DNA from 4 places in the Lysinibacillus sp. RS10 genome. Region 3 is predicted to be linked to each of the others. Evidence: a T-box and tRNA genes for the amino acid it is inferred to sense, from the RefSeq annotation. Region 3 holds a T-box; the other regions hold tRNA genes.
The links. The T-box of region 3 lies ahead of metG (methionine--tRNA ligase). A T-box ahead of a tRNA ligase gene usually reads a tRNA of that ligase, here a tRNA-Met.
Positions count from the first base shown of each region.

Region 1: it has a tRNA-Met gene. The T-box ahead of metG (methionine--tRNA ligase) is inferred to sense a tRNA for this amino acid. The anticodon was not compared.
Region 2: it has a tRNA-Met gene. The T-box ahead of metG (methionine--tRNA ligase) is inferred to sense a tRNA for this amino acid. The anticodon was not compared.
Region 4: it has a tRNA-Met gene. The T-box ahead of metG (methionine--tRNA ligase) is inferred to sense a tRNA for this amino acid. The anticodon was not compared.

Region 1 is NZ_CP167122.1:992,337-996,734, reverse strand. It holds gene ACB089_RS05245 (S-layer homology domain-containing protein) at 1-843, opposite strand, end outside; tRNA gene ACB089_RS05240 (tRNA-Glu) at 1,644-1,715, opposite strand; tRNA gene ACB089_RS05235 (tRNA-Ser) at 1,718-1,808, opposite strand; tRNA gene ACB089_RS05230 (tRNA-Asn) at 1,818-1,894, opposite strand; tRNA gene ACB089_RS05225 (tRNA-Ile) at 1,899-1,975, opposite strand; tRNA gene ACB089_RS05220 (tRNA-Gly) at 1,977-2,050, opposite strand; tRNA gene ACB089_RS05215 (tRNA-Phe) at 2,056-2,131, opposite strand; tRNA gene ACB089_RS05210 (tRNA-Asp) at 2,147-2,222, opposite strand; tRNA gene ACB089_RS05205 (tRNA-Met) at 2,227-2,301, opposite strand; tRNA gene ACB089_RS05200 (tRNA-Ser) at 2,352-2,444, opposite strand; tRNA gene ACB089_RS05195 (tRNA-Ile) at 2,458-2,534, opposite strand; tRNA gene ACB089_RS05190 (tRNA-Met) at 2,542-2,615, opposite strand; tRNA gene ACB089_RS05185 (tRNA-Ala) at 2,641-2,716, opposite strand; tRNA gene ACB089_RS05180 (tRNA-Pro) at 2,723-2,799, opposite strand; tRNA gene ACB089_RS05175 (tRNA-Arg) at 2,813-2,889, opposite strand; tRNA gene ACB089_RS05170 (tRNA-Leu) at 2,903-2,991, opposite strand; tRNA gene ACB089_RS05165 (tRNA-Gly) at 2,997-3,071, opposite strand; tRNA gene ACB089_RS05160 (tRNA-Leu) at 3,120-3,204, opposite strand; tRNA gene ACB089_RS05155 (tRNA-Lys) at 3,225-3,300, opposite strand; tRNA gene ACB089_RS05150 (tRNA-Thr) at 3,307-3,382, opposite strand; tRNA gene ACB089_RS05145 (tRNA-Val) at 3,386-3,461, opposite strand; rRNA gene rrf (5S ribosomal RNA) at 3,472-3,587, opposite strand; gene ACB089_RS05135 (cysteine desulfurase family protein) at 4,118-4,398, opposite strand, start outside.
Region 2 is NZ_CP167122.1:984,819-989,216, forward strand. It holds rRNA gene ACB089_RS05005 (23S ribosomal RNA) at 1-756, shown strand, start outside; rRNA gene rrf (5S ribosomal RNA) at 874-989, shown strand; tRNA gene ACB089_RS05015 (tRNA-Val) at 1,000-1,075, shown strand; tRNA gene ACB089_RS05020 (tRNA-Thr) at 1,079-1,154, shown strand; tRNA gene ACB089_RS05025 (tRNA-Lys) at 1,161-1,236, shown strand; tRNA gene ACB089_RS05030 (tRNA-Leu) at 1,257-1,341, shown strand; tRNA gene ACB089_RS05035 (tRNA-Gly) at 1,390-1,464, shown strand; tRNA gene ACB089_RS05040 (tRNA-Leu) at 1,470-1,558, shown strand; tRNA gene ACB089_RS05045 (tRNA-Arg) at 1,572-1,648, shown strand; tRNA gene ACB089_RS05050 (tRNA-Pro) at 1,662-1,738, shown strand; tRNA gene ACB089_RS05055 (tRNA-Ala) at 1,745-1,820, shown strand; tRNA gene ACB089_RS05060 (tRNA-Met) at 1,846-1,919, shown strand; tRNA gene ACB089_RS05065 (tRNA-Ile) at 1,927-2,003, shown strand; tRNA gene ACB089_RS05070 (tRNA-Ser) at 2,017-2,109, shown strand; tRNA gene ACB089_RS05075 (tRNA-Met) at 2,162-2,236, shown strand; tRNA gene ACB089_RS05080 (tRNA-Met) at 2,282-2,356, shown strand; tRNA gene ACB089_RS05085 (tRNA-Asp) at 2,361-2,436, shown strand; tRNA gene ACB089_RS05090 (tRNA-Phe) at 2,452-2,527, shown strand; tRNA gene ACB089_RS05095 (tRNA-Gly) at 2,533-2,606, shown strand; tRNA gene ACB089_RS05100 (tRNA-Ile) at 2,608-2,684, shown strand; tRNA gene ACB089_RS05105 (tRNA-Asn) at 2,689-2,765, shown strand; tRNA gene ACB089_RS05110 (tRNA-Ser) at 2,775-2,865, shown strand; tRNA gene ACB089_RS05115 (tRNA-Glu) at 2,868-2,939, shown strand; gene nadA (quinolinate synthase NadA) at 3,135-4,238, opposite strand; gene nadC (carboxylating nicotinate-nucleotide diphosphorylase) at 4,225-4,398, opposite strand, start outside.
Region 3 is NZ_CP167122.1:172,964-177,361, forward strand. It holds gene rsgA (ribosome small subunit-dependent GTPase A) at 15-1,091, shown strand; gene fosM (FosM family fosfomycin resistance protein) at 1,172-1,597, shown strand; gene ACB089_RS01030 (HAD hydrolase-like protein) at 1,652-2,299, shown strand; T-box leader at 2,423-2,881, shown strand; gene metG (methionine--tRNA ligase) at 2,996-4,398, shown strand, end outside.
Region 4 is NZ_CP167122.1:596,526-600,923, forward strand. It holds rRNA gene ACB089_RS03015 (23S ribosomal RNA) at 1-1,276, shown strand, start outside; rRNA gene rrf (5S ribosomal RNA) at 1,394-1,509, shown strand; tRNA gene ACB089_RS03025 (tRNA-Asn) at 1,526-1,602, shown strand; tRNA gene ACB089_RS03030 (tRNA-Ser) at 1,608-1,699, shown strand; tRNA gene ACB089_RS03035 (tRNA-Glu) at 1,730-1,804, shown strand; tRNA gene ACB089_RS03040 (tRNA-Val) at 1,823-1,898, shown strand; tRNA gene ACB089_RS03045 (tRNA-Met) at 1,924-1,998, shown strand; tRNA gene ACB089_RS03050 (tRNA-Asp) at 2,003-2,078, shown strand; tRNA gene ACB089_RS03055 (tRNA-Phe) at 2,095-2,170, shown strand; tRNA gene ACB089_RS03060 (tRNA-Thr) at 2,181-2,256, shown strand; tRNA gene ACB089_RS03065 (tRNA-Tyr) at 2,266-2,349, shown strand; tRNA gene ACB089_RS03070 (tRNA-Trp) at 2,363-2,436, shown strand; tRNA gene ACB089_RS03075 (tRNA-His) at 2,453-2,528, shown strand; tRNA gene ACB089_RS03080 (tRNA-His) at 2,563-2,638, shown strand; tRNA gene ACB089_RS03085 (tRNA-Gln) at 2,656-2,730, shown strand; tRNA gene ACB089_RS03090 (tRNA-Gly) at 2,737-2,811, shown strand; tRNA gene ACB089_RS03095 (tRNA-Cys) at 2,820-2,893, shown strand; tRNA gene ACB089_RS03100 (tRNA-Leu) at 2,941-3,021, shown strand; gene ACB089_RS03105 (hypothetical protein) at 3,216-3,356, opposite strand; gene ACB089_RS03110 (hypothetical protein) at 3,693-4,136, shown strand; gene thpR (RNA 2',3'-cyclic phosphodiesterase) at 4,381-4,398, shown strand, end outside.

The sequences.
Region 1 (4,398 bases), 820 kb from region 3:
AACAACAGCGGAATATGGTTTGTTATTAATTTTGAAATCCACTTTAGTTTCCACATTTTCAATAAGCGGCGTTGCTAATGTAACCTTGTGACTTGACCCATCTGTTAATGTTACCTGTAGTGTAGTTGCATCGACAACTTTAACTGTTTGGATAAGTAATGGCACTTCAGGTTTTTTGATCATTTCATTGATATTCATCATTGAACGATGTAAAAATGACGCAAATTGACCACGTGTTAATGTATTTTTCGGATTAAATGCTTTTACATTTGTAATCTTTGCATATTCTAATGCGATGATGGATTCACGATTTTCTGGTAAAGCAACTTTTAAATCTGTAATAGAAGATTTATAGTTTTCTTTTTTATACATCGCAATTAAATCGATATCGTAAACTGTTTCAATCGCACGTACTAAGATAGAAGCCATTTGTTCACGTGAGATTTTTTCGGAAGGTAATAACTTGTTGTTAGTACCTTTGTAAATACCAGTATCATTTATAAGCGCTGCATATTGTAGTAATTCTTTATCTTTTGTAGATGTAGGCAAGTCCGTAAAACGTACTTTTTTATTGTAATCTGCTGGCACTTGGAAGTTTTCAGATACAAGCCATTTCCCTAAAAATTTCGTTACATTTCCTTTAGTAAGGACCGCATTTGGCTTAAATGAGCCGTCCGGATATCCACCTATAATTTTTGCATCTGCTAATGCTAAAATGGCCTCTTTGTGGTCACTTTTTGCAATATCTGTAAAGCTCGCTGCACTTGCAGTAGGTACAATAGCTGCGGCAACCAATGCAGCAGATGCTGTACTTACAATCCATTTACTTTGCTTTTTTTTCACTTTTATAACCCCCTACGAATTCTATTCATCTCCATTATAAAAGAAAGATAGATATATTCCAAAGATTATACCAATATTATCGTCATTTACCATGGATTATTTGTGTAATAAAAGATGAAATTAGCAAAGTTAAGTTACATTTAGTTTGTTTGTCCATTTTTTGTATGAAATTGCACAATTTTTATTGACTTATATTGATAGTTACGAGGATGATCAGAAATGTTTTTTAGTAGTCTTATTAGGATAAAGCAAAAGGTTATATAGCAACATTTATTGAACGAATGATATGTAGGAATGTTTATCCATGATTGCTTAACGAAGACTTGAGCGTGCTATTCACCTCCCCTACATGAACAACTACCCAAAGGTGCTATCTAAACCACAACAACGGATCGTTTAAAGAATTTAGCTATTTTCAAGTGTTAGAGGAATGCCAATGGGGATAGATTACTACGTGAATTCTGCCTATAGAAAAAATTTTTGATAAGATATCGGAGGAAGTAATTGAACGGAGCCGTACACTAATTTAATAACTGGCCTAGAAAGTGGCTGGGAAAACAGCAAATGAGGCGTTTATGGAACAACAAAGTATCATAAAGAACAAATGCGCTAAAGCGCTGGAGAGCCCGAAACAAAAGTAAACGCTACATCACTTTTGCCCGATGGATCAAAGCGACCTACAGGATTAGCGCTTTAGCCTAGACGACTATGCTCTAGGTTATCTACAGGAAAAAAATCTATAGTTTCCCTTAACAATGAAAAAGCAGTAGATGTAAGTTACATCTACTGCTTTTCTAGTATGACCCGTACGGGATTCGAACCCGTGTTACCGCCGTGAAAGGGCGGTGTCTTAACCACTTGACCAACGGGCCAATGGCGGAGAAGGAGGGATTTGAACCCTCGCGCCGGTTACCCGACCTACACCCTTAGCAGGGGCGCCTCTTCAGCCTCTTGAGTACTTCCCCACAAAAAAATGGCTCCGAAGGCAGGACTCGAACCTGCGACAACCTGATTAACAGTCAGGTGCTACTACCAACTGAGCTACTTCGGAAAAATGGTGGGCCTAAATGGACTCGAACCATCGACCTCACGCTTATCAGGCGTGCGCTCTAACCAGCTGAGCTATAGGCCCTTGGAGCGGGTGATGAGAATCGAACTCACGACATCAGCTTGGAAGGCTGAGGTTTTACCATTAAACTACACCCGCAAATATGGTGGGTCAGGACGGAATCGAACCGCCGACACTTAGAGCTTCAATCTAATGCTCTACCAACTGAGCTACTGACCCATATTTTTTAAAAAATGGCGGTCCCGACCGGGATCGAACCGGCGATCTCCTGCGTGACAGGCAGGCATGTTAACCGCTACACCACGGGACCATTTTGGTTGCGGGGGCCGGATTTGAACCAACGACCTTCGGGTTATGAGCCCGACGAGCTACCACTGCTCCACCCCGCGTTAATAATATTCTTTTCGAGTTTTTCAAGCGCCATTTATAGAAATAAAACTGGAGGAGGTAGAGGGATTCGAACCCCCGCGCGGTGTTACCCGCCTGTCGGTTTTCAAGACCGATCCCTTCAGCCAGACTTGGGTATACCTCCGTAATTATATAAATGGTGGACCTTGCAGGACTCGAACCTGCGACCGGACGGTTATGAGCCGTCTGCTCTAACCAACTGAGCTAAAGGTCCTTTTAGATGGCGGCAGAGGGGATCGAACCCCCGACCTTACGGGTATGAACCGTACGCTCTAGCCAGCTGAGCTACGCCGCCAGGATCTTTATACTGGTTATCTTTATGGTGGAGCCTAGCGGGATCGAACCGCTGACCTCCTGCGTGCAAGGCAGGCGCTCTCCCAGCTGAGCTAAGGCCCCATAAAATGGTCGGAATGACAGGATTCGAACCTACGACCCCTTGGTCCCAAACCAAGTGCTCTACCAAGCTGAGCTACATTCCGATAAGTATTAATATGGCGCGCCCGGCAGGAGTCGAACCCACAACCTTCTGATCCGTAGTCAGACGCTCTATCCAATTGAGCTACGGGCGCTAATTATAAAAAATGGTGCCGAGGGCCGGAATCGAACCGGCACGGTAGTCACCTACCGCAGGATTTTAAGTCCTGTGCGTCTGCCAGTTCCGCCACCCCGGCACATTTGGAGCGGAAGACGAGGTTCGAACTCGCGACCCCCACCTTGGCAAGGTGGTGTTCTACCACTGAACTACTTCCGCATGTGCATAAGATTTTATTTATCCTGGCAATTATGAAATTCTTAAAAATGGTGCGGGTGAAGGGAGTCGAACCCCCACGCCTTGCGGCGCTAGATCCTAAGTCTAGTGCGTCTGCCAATTCCGCCACACCCGCATATTTTGTTGGCAATTAAATGGTGAGCCATGAAGGACTCGAACCTTCGACCCTCTGATTAAAAGTCAGATGCTCTACCAACTGAGCTAATGGCTCAAACTATGGTGCCGGCGATAGGAGTCGAACCCACGACCTACTGATTACAAGTCAGTTGCTCTACCAACTGAGCTACACCGGCAAATGGTGGAGGATGACGGGCTCGAACCGCCGACCCCCTGCTTGTAAGGCAGGTGCTCTCCCAGCTGAGCTAATCCTCCTGGGTATTATGCCTAGCGACGTCCTACTCTCACAGGGGGAAGCCCCCAACTACCATCGGCGCTAAAGAGCTTAACTTCCGTGTTCGGTATGGGAACGGGTGTGACCTCTTTGCCATCATCACTAGACTATTAACAGTTTTCAATATACGTTGTATTTTGAAAGTCTTATGTATTTCGTTTTGAAGTTTATTACCTGTCCTTCAAGACAAGAATTATTGTATAACGTTTTCTCACATTGTGCAACACTTTTTAATAAAAAAAAGAAATTATTACTTTTTGAAGATATTTTCGTTTTGAAAGAGAAATAATTACTCTATTATTTATTATAGCAATTGTTCAATTAAAAGAAAACAATTAATTTATCAGATAGATTGATTAGCTATTTTTATTCCTTTTATTTAATAAAAGGATGCTGATTTTCGCAATAAGCTAACTCCTTTCTACGGGCAAACATCAACCTTGTTATTTTTCCCTTAGGAATCTTTGCTCTTCGCCAGAAGTACTTGAGTAACCTTTCGCTCCAATCAGCTACAAAAATGAATACAAAAAATCTTTTTATAAATCATTAACATGCCTGTTAATTTATAATTTCTATATTATTTTATTATAGATTTTCATTTTTAATCCTATCCTTTACTTTTTTATTCTGATCAACACTAAATTACGGAAAGTACCATTTGTAATCGATCAATTTCTTCAAATGTTGTTGCTGGACCAAAAGATATTCTAAAAAATTGACGTGCCGCTTCCATAGAATAGCCCATTGATAAAATCGCCTTCGTACCAGATTCACTATGAATATCACAGGCACTCCCTGTGGAAATGCATATTCCCGCTTCATTTAATTTTAACAGAACGTATTGCCCCTCTACCCTTTTCATCAATACACCACAAATATTAGGCAATTGCTCCTTACACTCAATTATTTGACACGTCT
Region 2 (4,398 bases), 810 kb from region 3:
GCCAGCTTCGAAGGAGGCGTCGGTGGGATACTACCCTGGTTGTATTGAAATTCTAACCCATGCCCCTTAGCGGGGCAGGAGACAGTGTCAGGCGGACAGTTTGACTGGGGCGGTCGCCTCCTAAAAGGTAACGGAGGCGCCCAAAGGTTCCCTCAGAATGGTTGGAAATCATTCGTAGAGTGTAAAGGCACAAGGGAGCTTGACTGCGAGACCTACAAGTCGAGCAGGGTCGAAAGACGGGCTTAGTGATCCGGTGGTTCCGCATGGAAGGGCCATCGCTCAACGGATAAAAGCTACCCCGGGGATAACAGGCTTATCTCCCCCAAGAGTCCACATCGACGGGGAGGTTTGGCACCTCGATGTCGGCTCATCGCATCCTGGGGCTGTAGTCGGTCCCAAGGGTTGGGCTGTTCGCCCATTAAAGCGGTACGCGAGCTGGGTTCAGAACGTCGTGAGACAGTTCGGTCCCTATCCGTCGTGGGCGTAGGAAATTTGAGAGGAGCTGTCCTTAGTACGAGAGGACCGGGATGGACACACCGCTGGTGTACCAGTTGTCTTGCCAAAGGCATCGCTGGGTAGCTATGTGTGGACGGGATAAGTGCTGAAAGCATCTAAGCATGAAGCCCCCCTCAAGATGAGATTTCCCATTACGCAAGTAAGTAAGATCCCTCAAAGACGATGAGGTAGATAGGTTCGAGGTGGAAGTGTGGTGACACATGGAGCTGACGAATACTAATCGATCGAGGACTTAACCAAAATGTTTGAAACATTCAATGCACGTTTATCCAGTTTTGAAAGAATAAGAAAGTTTTTTTAAAAAAAGCTTGCAATTATAACAAAAATACGTTATAATAAATCTTGTCTTTAAAATAGTCTAGTGATGATGGCAAAGAGGTCACACCCGTTCCCATACCGAACACGGAAGTTAAGCTCTTTAGCGCCGATGGTAGTTGGGGGCTTCCCCCTGTGAGAGTAGGACGTCGCTAGGCATAATACCCAGGAGGATTAGCTCAGCTGGGAGAGCACCTGCCTTACAAGCAGGGGGTCGGCGGTTCGAGCCCGTCATCCTCCACCATTTGCCGGTGTAGCTCAGTTGGTAGAGCAACTGACTTGTAATCAGTAGGTCGTGGGTTCGACTCCTATCGCCGGCACCATAGTTTGAGCCATTAGCTCAGTTGGTAGAGCATCTGACTTTTAATCAGAGGGTCGAAGGTTCGAGTCCTTCATGGCTCACCATTTAATTGCCAACAAAATATGCGGGTGTGGCGGAATTGGCAGACGCACTAGACTTAGGATCTAGCGCCGCAAGGCGTGGGGGTTCGACTCCCTTCACCCGCACCATTTTTAAGAATTTCATAATTGCCAGGATAAATAAAATCTTATGCACATGCGGAAGTAGTTCAGTGGTAGAACACCACCTTGCCAAGGTGGGGGTCGCGAGTTCGAACCTCGTCTTCCGCTCCAAATGTGCCGGGGTGGCGGAACTGGCAGACGCACAGGACTTAAAATCCTGCGGTAGGTGACTACCGTGCCGGTTCGATTCCGGCCCTCGGCACCATTTTTTATAATTAGCGCCCGTAGCTCAATTGGATAGAGCGTCTGACTACGGATCAGAAGGTTGTGGGTTCGACTCCTGCCGGGCGCGCCAAATTAATATTTATCGGAATGTAGCTCAGCTTGGTAGAGCACTTGGTTTGGGACCAAGGGGTCGTAGGTTCGAATCCTGTCATTCCGACCATTTTATGGGGCCTTAGCTCAGCTGGGAGAGCGCCTGCCTTGCACGCAGGAGGTCAGCGGTTCGATCCCGCTAGGCTCCACCATAAAGATAACCAGTATAAAGATCCTGGCGGCGTAGCTCAGCTGGCTAGAGCGTACGGTTCATACCCGTAAGGTCGGGGGTTCGATCCCCTCTGCCGCCATCTTAAAGGACCTTTAGCTCAGTTGGTTAGAGCAGACGGCTCATAACCGTCCGGTCGCAGGTTCGAGTCCTGCAAGGTCCACCATTTATATAATTACGGAGGTATACCCAAGTCTGGCTGAAGGGATCGGTCTTGAAAACCGACAGGCGGGTAACACCGCGCGGGGGTTCGAATCCCTCTACCTCCTCCAGTTTTATTTCTATAAATGGCGCTTGAAAAACTCGAAAAGAACATATTATTAACGCGGGGTGGAGCAGTGGTAGCTCGTCGGGCTCATAACCCGAAGGTCGTTGGTTCAAATCCGGCCCCCGCAACCAATTCCTACAAATGGTGCTTGAAAAACTCGAAAAGAATATTATTAACGCGGGGTGGAGCAGTGGTAGCTCGTCGGGCTCATAACCCGAAGGTCGTTGGTTCAAATCCGGCCCCCGCAACCAAAATGGTCCCGTGGTGTAGCGGTTAACATGCCTGCCTGTCACGCAGGAGATCGCCGGTTCGATCCCGGTCGGGACCGCCATTTTTAAAAAAATATGGGTCAGTAGCTCAGTTGGTAGAGCATTAGATTGAAGCTCTAAGTGTCGGCGGTTCGATTCCGTCCTGACCCACCATATTTGCGGGTGTAGTTTAATGGTAAAACCTCAGCCTTCCAAGCTGATGTCGTGAGTTCGATTCTCATCACCCGCTCCAAGGGCCTATAGCTCAGCTGGTTAGAGCGCACGCCTGATAAGCGTGAGGTCGATGGTTCGAGTCCATTTAGGCCCACCATTATTCCGAAGTAGCTCAGTTGGTAGTAGCACCTGACTGTTAATCAGGTTGTCGCAGGTTCGAGTCCTGCCTTCGGAGCCATTTTTTTGTGGGGAAGTACTCAAGAGGCTGAAGAGGCGCCCCTGCTAAGGGTGTAGGTCGGGTAACCGGCGCGAGGGTTCAAATCCCTCCTTCTCCGCCATTGGCCCGTTGGTCAAGTGGTTAAGACACCGCCCTTTCACGGCGGTAACACGGGTTCGAATCCCGTACGGGTCATACTAAAATGCAGTAGATGTAATTTACATCTACTGCATTTTTTTGTATAAGAATAGTTTTTGAGATTTCAATAATTTCCTCTAAAGCTTTCAGACGTAATTATGTCTCGGCATAATTGATAGTAAACATCACACCATGTTCACCTAGAGCTATAATAAACAAACGTCTACCAGAAATGAGTAGACGTTTTACCATTTAAGCTCTTAACAGCATTCTTTCAAGTGAGTTACGTGCTTCCTCTGCAGTGTGAGCATCTACTCGAATACGATTATGTGGTTGCCCCTTTTCTATACTTTCTAAGGACCAAAGTAGATGGGGGAGGTCAATTCGATTCATCGTAAGACAAGGACAGAAATTTTCATTTAAAGAGATAATATGCTTATCAGGGTGCTGCTTAATAATCCGATTAACAAGATTCATTTCTGTACCGATTGCCCATGCTGAACCACTTGGTGCTCCATTAATTGTATCAATAATGTATTTTGTAGAACCTGCATCATCTGCAGCGGCAACAACCTCGCGGCTACATTCAGGATGAACAATGATGCGCATATTTGGATACGCTTTACGCACAAGCTCCGTATGCTGAACTGTAAAACCTTCGTGTACAGAGCAGTGTCCCTTCCATAAGATTACTTGGATGTTTTCTGGGAACTGATCTGTCTCTAGCAAATTTGTTTGAGGATCCCAGACTGCCATATTCTCTAGTGGTATTCCTAAATCATACGCAGTATTTCTACCTAAATGTTGATCTGGTAAAAAGAAAATACGTTGTTTTTGTGTAAATGCCCATTTAACCATTTCTTTTGCATTGGACGATGTAACACAGGCCCCTCCATGCCTTCCCGTAAATGCTTTAATGGCAGCAGTAGAATTGACATATGTTAGCGGGATAATGGTATCCCCGAAAAGCTGTTGTAAAATCGACCATGCTTGTTCTGTTTGATAAATGTCTGCCATATCGGCCATTGAACAGCCTGCTCGCATATCAGGTAAGTAAACATGCTGCTGTTCAGTTGTAAGCATATCAGCTGTTTCCGCCATAAAATGTACTCCACAAAATACTATATATTTAGCTTCTTTATTAGAAGCTGATAATTGAGCAAGCTGTAAAGAATCCCCTGTTACATCTGCAAATTGAATTACTTCATCTTTCTGATAATGATGCCCAGGGATGAAGAGTTTCCTTCCTAATTTCTTTTTTATAGCGATAATGCGGCATTCCATTTCATTTTTAGATAATGCACGATAATGATCTGGTAGTAGTGACGTTTGTTGTAATAAACTAGTGATGGACAAGGGAATTAGCTCCTTTCGTTTGTACAAGTGCACTAATATCAAAGGCTATTACTGAATGTGTTAACGCTCCAAGAGAAATCCATTGAATGCCTGTTTTAGCATAGGTGTTTAAGTTTTGAAGCGTTATGCCTCCTGAAGCTTCTGTAACGATATGTGGGGG
Region 3 (4,398 bases):
AGGAGGAAAACAAATTGAATTTAACAACTTTAGGATTTTTAACATATTTTGAAGAGCAAATGACTGGATTTAAACAGGAGGCTAAGTTAGCGAATTGTGTGCCGGCAAGGGTAACTTTAGAGCATAAGCATTCCTATCGTGTACTGGCTGAGGAAGGAGAGTGGCTAGCGACGATTGCTGGACATTACGCGTATACATCATTAGCGCGCGAGGATTTCCCAGCAGTTGGAGATTGGGTGCTAGTTGAGAAAATGCCTGGTGAGGAAAAGGCGATTATTCATAAATTGTTTACACGAAAATCAGTCTTTTCCCGCAAGGTCGCGGGACAGGAAATACAAGAGCAAATTGTAGCGTCAAATGTTGATATCGTGCTTCTCGTTATGAGCTTAAATGCAGACTTTAATATTCGTCGTTTAGAACGCTATTTAGTAGCTGCTTGGGATTCTGGTGCAAAACCGGTTGTTGTATTGACGAAGGCCGATCTATGTGAAGATATTTCTAGTATGATGCGTGAGGTTGAATCTGTAGCGTTCGGTGTGGATATTTTTGTCACTAGCGCTTTGTCGGGTGAAGGCTTAGCAGATATTCGCGCGCTATTTACAGAAGGTGTGACAGGTGCATTGCTTGGCTCTTCTGGTGCAGGGAAATCCACATTGACAAATGCTCTTAGTGGTGAGGACTTTATGAAGGTTGCAGGTATTCGTAATGATGATGCAAAGGGACGCCACACAACAACACATCGTGAGTTAGTTGTATTGCCGAGTGGGGGCTGTTTAATCGATACACCTGGAATGCGAGAGCTACAATTATGGGATCAGGGTGATAGTTTATCCTCTAGCTTTAAGGATATCGAGGAACTTTCGGCAGCCTGTCATTATCGGGATTGCACACATCAAAAGGAGCCACATTGTGCGGTACAGCAAGCAATTACAGATGGAGTGCTAGAACAATCACGTCTCCAAAGCTATTTTAAGCTACAGAAAGAGCTTGCCTTTATCGAACGAAAAACAAATGCACAAGCAAGACTAACTGAGCAACGCAAATGGAAGCAAATCTCGAAAGGCTTAAAGAAAGGTAAAAAATCAAAATAAATATATCCTGAGATAAGAGTGAGCGAGTTATCAGCGATAATCACACTTCTATCAGCGATTTCAAAGTTAGGAGCATACGCATGACAATCCAGAACATTAATCACTTATTATTTTCTGTGTCTAATCTAGAGGAATCCATTGCATTCTATGAAAAATTTTTTGACGCAAAGTTATTGGTGAAGGGGAGAAGTACAGCCTATTTTGATGTAAATGGGCTGTGGCTTGCTCTTAATGTAGAAAAGGATATTCCACGCAATGAAATACATCAATCCTATACTCATATCGCATTTTCTATCCATGAGGATGATTTTGACAAAATGTATGAAAAGCTAATCCAACATAATGTCAATATTCTGGAAGGTAGACAAAGAGATGTAAGAGATAAAAAATCGATTTATTTCACAGATCCAGACGGTCATAAATTCGAATTCCATACAGGGACTTTACAGGATCGATTGGATTACTATAAGAAGGAAAAAACACATATGGAATTTTTTGATGCCTAATACTTGAAACACTCCTTCTAATAAATACGTCGATACTATAGAAGGGGTGTTTTTATGAAAAAAGCGATTATTTTTGATATGGATGGCACTTTATTTCAAACAAATCTAATATTAGAGCCTGCACTATCAGCAACGTTCGATGTATTGCGTGCAAAGGGCTTGTGGCAGGGAGATACACCGATAGAGAAGTACCGAGAAATTATGGGTGTACCATTACTTGTTGTTTGGGAAACGTTATGTCCTATGCATACGCTCGAGACACGTGAGGAGAGCAATGCATTATTCCATATTAAGCTTATTGAACAAATACGTAATGGCCAGGGCGCATTGTATCCAAATGCAGAGCAAACACTTGAGGCTTTGGCAGAAAACTATCATTTATTCATAGCAAGTAATGGACAAACTGAGTATTTACAAGCAATAGTAGAAACTTATCAATTACAGCGTTTTATCGAAGGTACATATAGCATTCAGTCTATTTCGAGTGGTCATAAATCTGATTTAGTGAAAAAGGTCATCGAGGAAAATGCTATTCAACAAGGATCGGTTGTTGGAGACCGTTCTTCTGATATTCAGGCAGCTATTGACAATCAGTTACTCTCAGTTGGAGTACGTTTCGATTTCGCACAAGAAACGGAATTACAAAAAGCAGACATCGTCATTAATAATTTAAATGAGTTACTCTATTTAAAGCTAGGATAAAATTTTATCGACTACATTTTCTATTTTATCGAGAACTATGAATGGTTTATCGAAAGTTTTCAGTCATTTATCGACATTCATTGCAATTCATAAGGAAAAATAGTAAAATGATGCCAATCTATAGTAAAAGCGATGATAAGGAAAAGTAAATTGGGTAAGCGTTAAATAGAGAGCCTCTGTTGGTGGAAATGAGGTAAATGACCCCTTTTGAAAATGACCTTTGAGCTTCGTACCGAAAGCAAGTTTGCGAGTAGATTACGACGAGATGGGCACTCGTTACAACAGCGGCAGTATCTCTCACTTCTTCCAGCAGGTGTCTAAACACCCGCTGGAAGAAGTTCAAGCCTCCGGCGGATGTCACGGAATCGGAAAGGAGTTCTTAGGGGATGTTAGCCTAAGATCATCGCATCCATGCGATAACGGCTAACTGACCTGCATCGTGCAGGCCTAAGCACAAAGCCGATTCCGGACGCAATTATGCCGAGGCATAATTGATTAAATAAAATGAGACGCACTGATGGAGGCAAATAGTGTGAGCTATTTGTAAATATAGGTGGTAACACGGGTATACTCGTCCTAATCAATTTTGATTAGGGCGTTTTTTTATACACTTTTTTAGGTATGTTGATTAGATAAAAATGGTTAATCAACACACCTTACACTTTTTTATAATTTTTTCGAGGGGAGCAAGTTAGGATGACGATTGTTATTGGAGGGGCATGGCCATATGCAAATGGTTCATTGCATTTAGGGCATGTTGCCGCATTATTACCAGGTGATATTTTGGCTAGATATTACCGACAAAAGGGCGAGAAGGTTTTATATGTTTCAGGTAGTGACTGTAATGGTACCCCGATTTCGATTCGGGCTGCACAGGAAAACACGACAACGGAGGCTATTGCTAATCATTATCATGAGGAGTTTACGCAATGCTTCAATGATTTAGGATTTACGTATGATTTGTATACGAGAACAGACGCTAAGCACCATCATGAATCTGTTCAGACAATTTTTTTACAACTACTAGCAAACAATTTTTTATATAAAAAGAAAATAGAACAAGCCTATTGTGAAACGGATAAACAGTTTTTGCCGGACCGATTTGTAGAGGGGGTATGTCCAAATTGCGGTGCAAAGGCACGAGGTGACCAATGTGATCATTGCGCTACAATTTTAGATCCACTCGATTTAATTGATAAACGCTGCAAAATTTGTGGGAATGAGCCAATAATCAAGGAGACAGAGCATTTTTATTTTGCATTTAGTCAGTTTCAAGGGAGGCTAGAATCTTATTTAGCAGAGGCAAAGACTGAGAAACGCTGGCGCAACAATGCTATAGGTTTAACGGAGCGTTACTTAGCAGAAGGGGTTCCAGACCGCGCTGTAACGAGGGATTTGCCAAATGGAATAGATGTACCAGTACCAGGCTTTGAAGGCAAAAAAATATATGTGTGGATTGAAGCGGTAGCAGGTTACTTCACAGCAAGTATCGAATGGGCAAAGCAACATCAAATGGCTATTGAAGATTTATGGAATGAAGAAACGATTTCGTATTATGTGCATGGGAAGGATAATATCCCTTTCCATACAGTTATTTGGCCGGCCATTCTAATGGGAATTGGAGCAAAGGCTTTACCTTCACATATTGTATCCAATGAATATTTAACATTAGAAAAACGAAAATTATCGACAAGCCAAAACTGGGCGGTATGGGTGCCGTATATTTTAAGTCGTTATGATGCAGATTCTATTCGTTATTTTTTAACCATGAACGCACCTGAAAACCGTGATACTGATTTTTCTTGGCGAGAATTTATTTATAGTCATAACGGTGAGTTACTTGGCGCTTATGGTAATTTTGTTAATCGTACATTGAAGTTTTTAGAGAAATCATTCGATAGTAAAGTTCCTCATGCAGAGGTAGATGGTACTATTCAAAAGCATACGACTCAGCTGTTTCATGATGTTGGGGCTCATATTGAAGCGGGTCATTTTAAACAATCTTTAGAGGCTATTTTTGAATATATTCGTGCAGCTAATCGCTATTTTGACGAGCAACAGCCATGGCTACAGGTGAAAGACAATGTGGAAGCTGGGAA
Region 4 (4,398 bases), 420 kb from region 3:
CAAACCGACACAGGTAGTCGAGGAGAGAATCCTAAGGTGTGCGAGAGAACTCTCGTTAAGGAACTCGGCAAAATGACCCCGTAACTTCGGGAGAAGGGGTGCTCTTGAGCGTGCAAGCGCATGAGAGCCGCAGTGAATAGGCCCAGGCGACTGTTTAGCAAAAACACAGGTCTCTGCAAAACCGTAAGGTGACGTATAGGGGCTGACGCCTGCCCGGTGCTGGAAGGTTAAGAGGAGTGGTTAGCGCAAGCGAAGCTGCGAATTGAAGCCCCAGTAAACGGCGGCCGTAACTATAACGGTCCTAAGGTAGCGAAATTCCTTGTCGGGTAAGTTCCGACCCGCACGAAAGGCGTAACGATCTGGGCACTGTCTCAACGAGAGACTCGGTGAAATTATAGTACCTGTGAAGATGCAGGTTACCCGCGACAGGACGGAAAGACCCCGTGGAGCTTTACTGTAGCCTGATATTGAATTTTGGTACAACTTGTACAGGATAGGTAGGAGCCAGAGATCTCGGAGCGCCAGCTTCGAAGGAGGCGTCGGTGGGATACTACCCTGGTTGTATTGAAATTCTAACCCATGCCCCTTAGCGGGGTAGGAGACAGTGTCAGGCGGACAGTTTGACTGGGGCGGTCGCCTCCTAAAAGGTAACGGAGGCGCCCAAAGGTTCCCTCAGAATGGTTGGAAATCATTCGTAGAGTGTAAAGGCACAAGGGAGCTTGACTGCGAGACCTACAAGTCGAGCAGGGTCGAAAGACGGGCTTAGTGATCCGGTGGTTCCGCATGGAAGGGCCATCGCTCAACGGATAAAAGCTACCCCGGGGATAACAGGCTTATCTCCCCCAAGAGTCCACATCGACGGGGAGGTTTGGCACCTCGATGTCGGCTCATCGCATCCTGGGGCTGTAGTCGGTCCCAAGGGTTGGGCTGTTCGCCCATTAAAGCGGTACGCGAGCTGGGTTCAGAACGTCGTGAGACAGTTCGGTCCCTATCCGTCGTGGGCGTAGGAAATTTGAGAGGAGCTGTCCTTAGTACGAGAGGACCGGGATGGACACACCGCTGGTGTACCAGTTGTCTTGCCAAAGGCATCGCTGGGTAGCTATGTGTGGACGGGATAAGTGCTGAAAGCATCTAAGCATGAAGCCCCCCTCAAGATGAGATTTCCCATTACGCAAGTAAGTAAGATCCCTCAAAGACGATGAGGTAGATAGGTTCGAGGTGGAAGTGTGGTGACACATGGAGCTGACGAATACTAATCGATCGAGGACTTAACCAAAATGTTTGAAACATTCAATGCACGTTTATCCAGTTTTGAAAGAATAAGATAGTTTTTTTAAAAAAAGCTTGCAATTATAATAAAAATACGTTATAATAAATCTTGTCTTTAAAATAGTCTAGTGATGATGGCAAAGAGGTCACACCCGTTCCCATACCGAACACGGAAGTTAAGCTCTTTAGCGCCGATGGTAGTTGGGGGCTTCCCCCTGTGAGAGTAGGACGTCGCTAGGCTATATACTAAAATTATTCCGAAGTAGCTCAGTTGGTAGTAGCACCTGACTGTTAATCAGGTTGTCGCAGGTTCGAGTCCTGCCTTCGGAGCCATTCTTGGAGAGTTGTCCGAGTGGCCGAAGGAGCACGATTGGAAATCGTGTAGGCGGTTAACACTGTCTCAAGGGTTCAAATCCCTTACTCTCCGCCAGCACTTTAAGGATTTTTAATTCCAAACGAAGGCCCCTTGGTCAAGTGGTTAAGACACCGCCCTTTCACGGCGGTAACACGGGTTCGAATCCCGTAGGGGTCACCATTTATTCAATACCCAGATGGAGGATTAGCTCAGCTGGGAGAGCATCTGCCTTACAAGCAGAGGGTCGGCGGTTCGAGCCCGTCATCCTCCACCATTATTTAAATAAATCACCTTATTATCGCGGGGTGGAGCAGTGGTAGCTCGTCGGGCTCATAACCCGAAGGTCGTTGGTTCAAATCCGGCCCCCGCAACCAAAATGGTCCCGTGGTGTAGCGGTTAACATGCCTGCCTGTCACGCAGGAGATCGCCGGTTCGATCCCGGTCGGGACCGCCATTTTTTTTAAAAATATGGGTCAGTAGCTCAGTTGGTAGAGCATTAGATTGAAGCTCTAAGTGTCGGCGGTTCGATTCCGTCCTGACCCACCATATTTTTTTTGCCGGTGTAGCTCAGTTGGTAGAGCAACTGACTTGTAATCAGTAGGTCGTGGGTTCGACTCCTATCGCCGGCACCATGTATTCCCGGAGGGGTAGCGAAGTGGCTAAACGCGGCGGACTGTAAATCCGCTCCTTAGGGTTCGGCGGTTCGAATCCGTCCCCCTCCACCAGTTTTTTATTCATAGGGGCATAGTTTAACGGTAGAATAGAGGTCTCCAAAACCTTTGATGTGGGTTCGATTCCTACTGCCCCTGCCAATTAATTAATTTCATGGCGGTTGTGGCGAAGTGGTTAACGCACCTGATTGTGGTTCAGGCATTCGTGGGTTCGATTCCCATCAGTCGCCCCATTTAATTTAAAACAATAAAATATATAGTAATATGGCGGTTGTGGCGAAGTGGTTAACGCACCTGATTGTGGTTCAGGCATTCGTGGGTTCGATTCCCATCAGTCGCCCCATTTATATATTTAACTTTTGGGGTATAGCCAAGCGGTAAGGCAACGGATTTTGATTCCGTCACGCCCTGGTTCGAATCCAGGTACCCCAGCCATTTATTGCGGAAGTAGTTCAGTGGTAGAACACCACCTTGCCAAGGTGGGGGTCGCGAGTTCGAACCTCGTCTTCCGCTCCAAATATGATGGCGGCATAGCCAAGTGGTAAGGCACAGGTCTGCAACACCTTTACCACCGGTTCAAATCCGGTTGCCGCCTCCATAATTTATTTCTTAATCGGATTTTCCGATTTTTTTTATCTCCATTATGCCGGTGTGGCGGAATTGGCAGACGCGCACGACTCAAAATCGTGTTCCTTTGGAGTGTCGGTTCGACCCCGACCACCGGTATCATATTTAGTAAAGAATCCTTGATAGGATTCTTTTTTATTTGTAGTAAATTTATAGATAGCATTTAAGATTCTCTCAAAATGTATTTTTTGAGAGGATTTTTTATGAGCAGCATGGTACCGTAAAGATTGGAATATATTAGCAAAATAGCAACAAAGAAATCCTTTTTCGCTCAATAATAAACTTATTTTTTCCTAATAAACACGCTTATTCTCTAGTTTTAGTTTCTCTGCATTTGCAGGTGAAACAGACACGCCAGCACTCATTAAAAAGAGTAGAATACAAGTGATTCTAATCATTTGAGGTGCTGTAGCAACCTTCAAATTTGATTTCAAAAACCCCTCACCTAATCATGACAAAACTAATTTAAGAATATACAATCTTGATCTTCAATAAAATAAATAGTTTCTACCTCTTCTTGTTCTACAAGCTGCAATTGCTCACCAGAATTATCATTTATCTCTGAGGCAGAGGCATCATCATAAAATATAAAACGGCCACCTACTAAGAAAAGACCTCATAAAATTTTTCCCATAACAAACCTACCTTAGTTGATCGATTAAAACATAACACTAATAATGGTAAATTTAATTATTTTGATTAAAACAATGATAAAATATGTAAAAAAAGGTACTTTATTATATAGTGATTGATGTTGAGGAGGAGTGGCTATGAAAAATTTGTTTTATTTAATGTTCATTGTGATGATTATAGCTGGTTGTAACGGAATACCTTCATCACATTCCGATTCTTTTGGAAACCCAGTGGGGCGAGTTATTGTAGATGATGAAGGTTACATGATGCAGATTGGCGACTTCGAATTGAAAGATGATGACGTTACAATTCGAAGTCTTAATTCACCTGATAAATATGGCTTAGCAGAAGAATTTGAAACATTAACTGTTGAAAAGGGAGATAAAATAAGAATTGAAATTGATCAAAACCCACCTTCAATAATTGTAAATCAGGAGAATGAAGATGGTACAATTGATAATATTGAAATTCAAAATAACGAAATAACCCTTCCAACGGAAAAAGGATATTATATTTACGAAGTTATTGCAAAATTGAATGAAGGAAAATCAACTTTTGTTTTCGATTTGAATATAGAATAAAAAAATTCGATTTACTGAGTATGGCTTAATTTTAAAGATTGGAGTGGAGGCTGGTCGGTCGACTATTTGGGGATCATCGGACGTCCCAGGAAGCTCTGCTCTGTGCGAAAGCGAAGCGTCAGCGACAAAGCGCCCAGTCGGAACGGAAATCAATCACACGTTATGGTGATGAGCCAGTTTTAGTATACTTTTAAAATTTAGGTTGATGATAATACATGAATTCCTGCATTTCTATAAGGTAGGGATGGAAGTTACATTTACA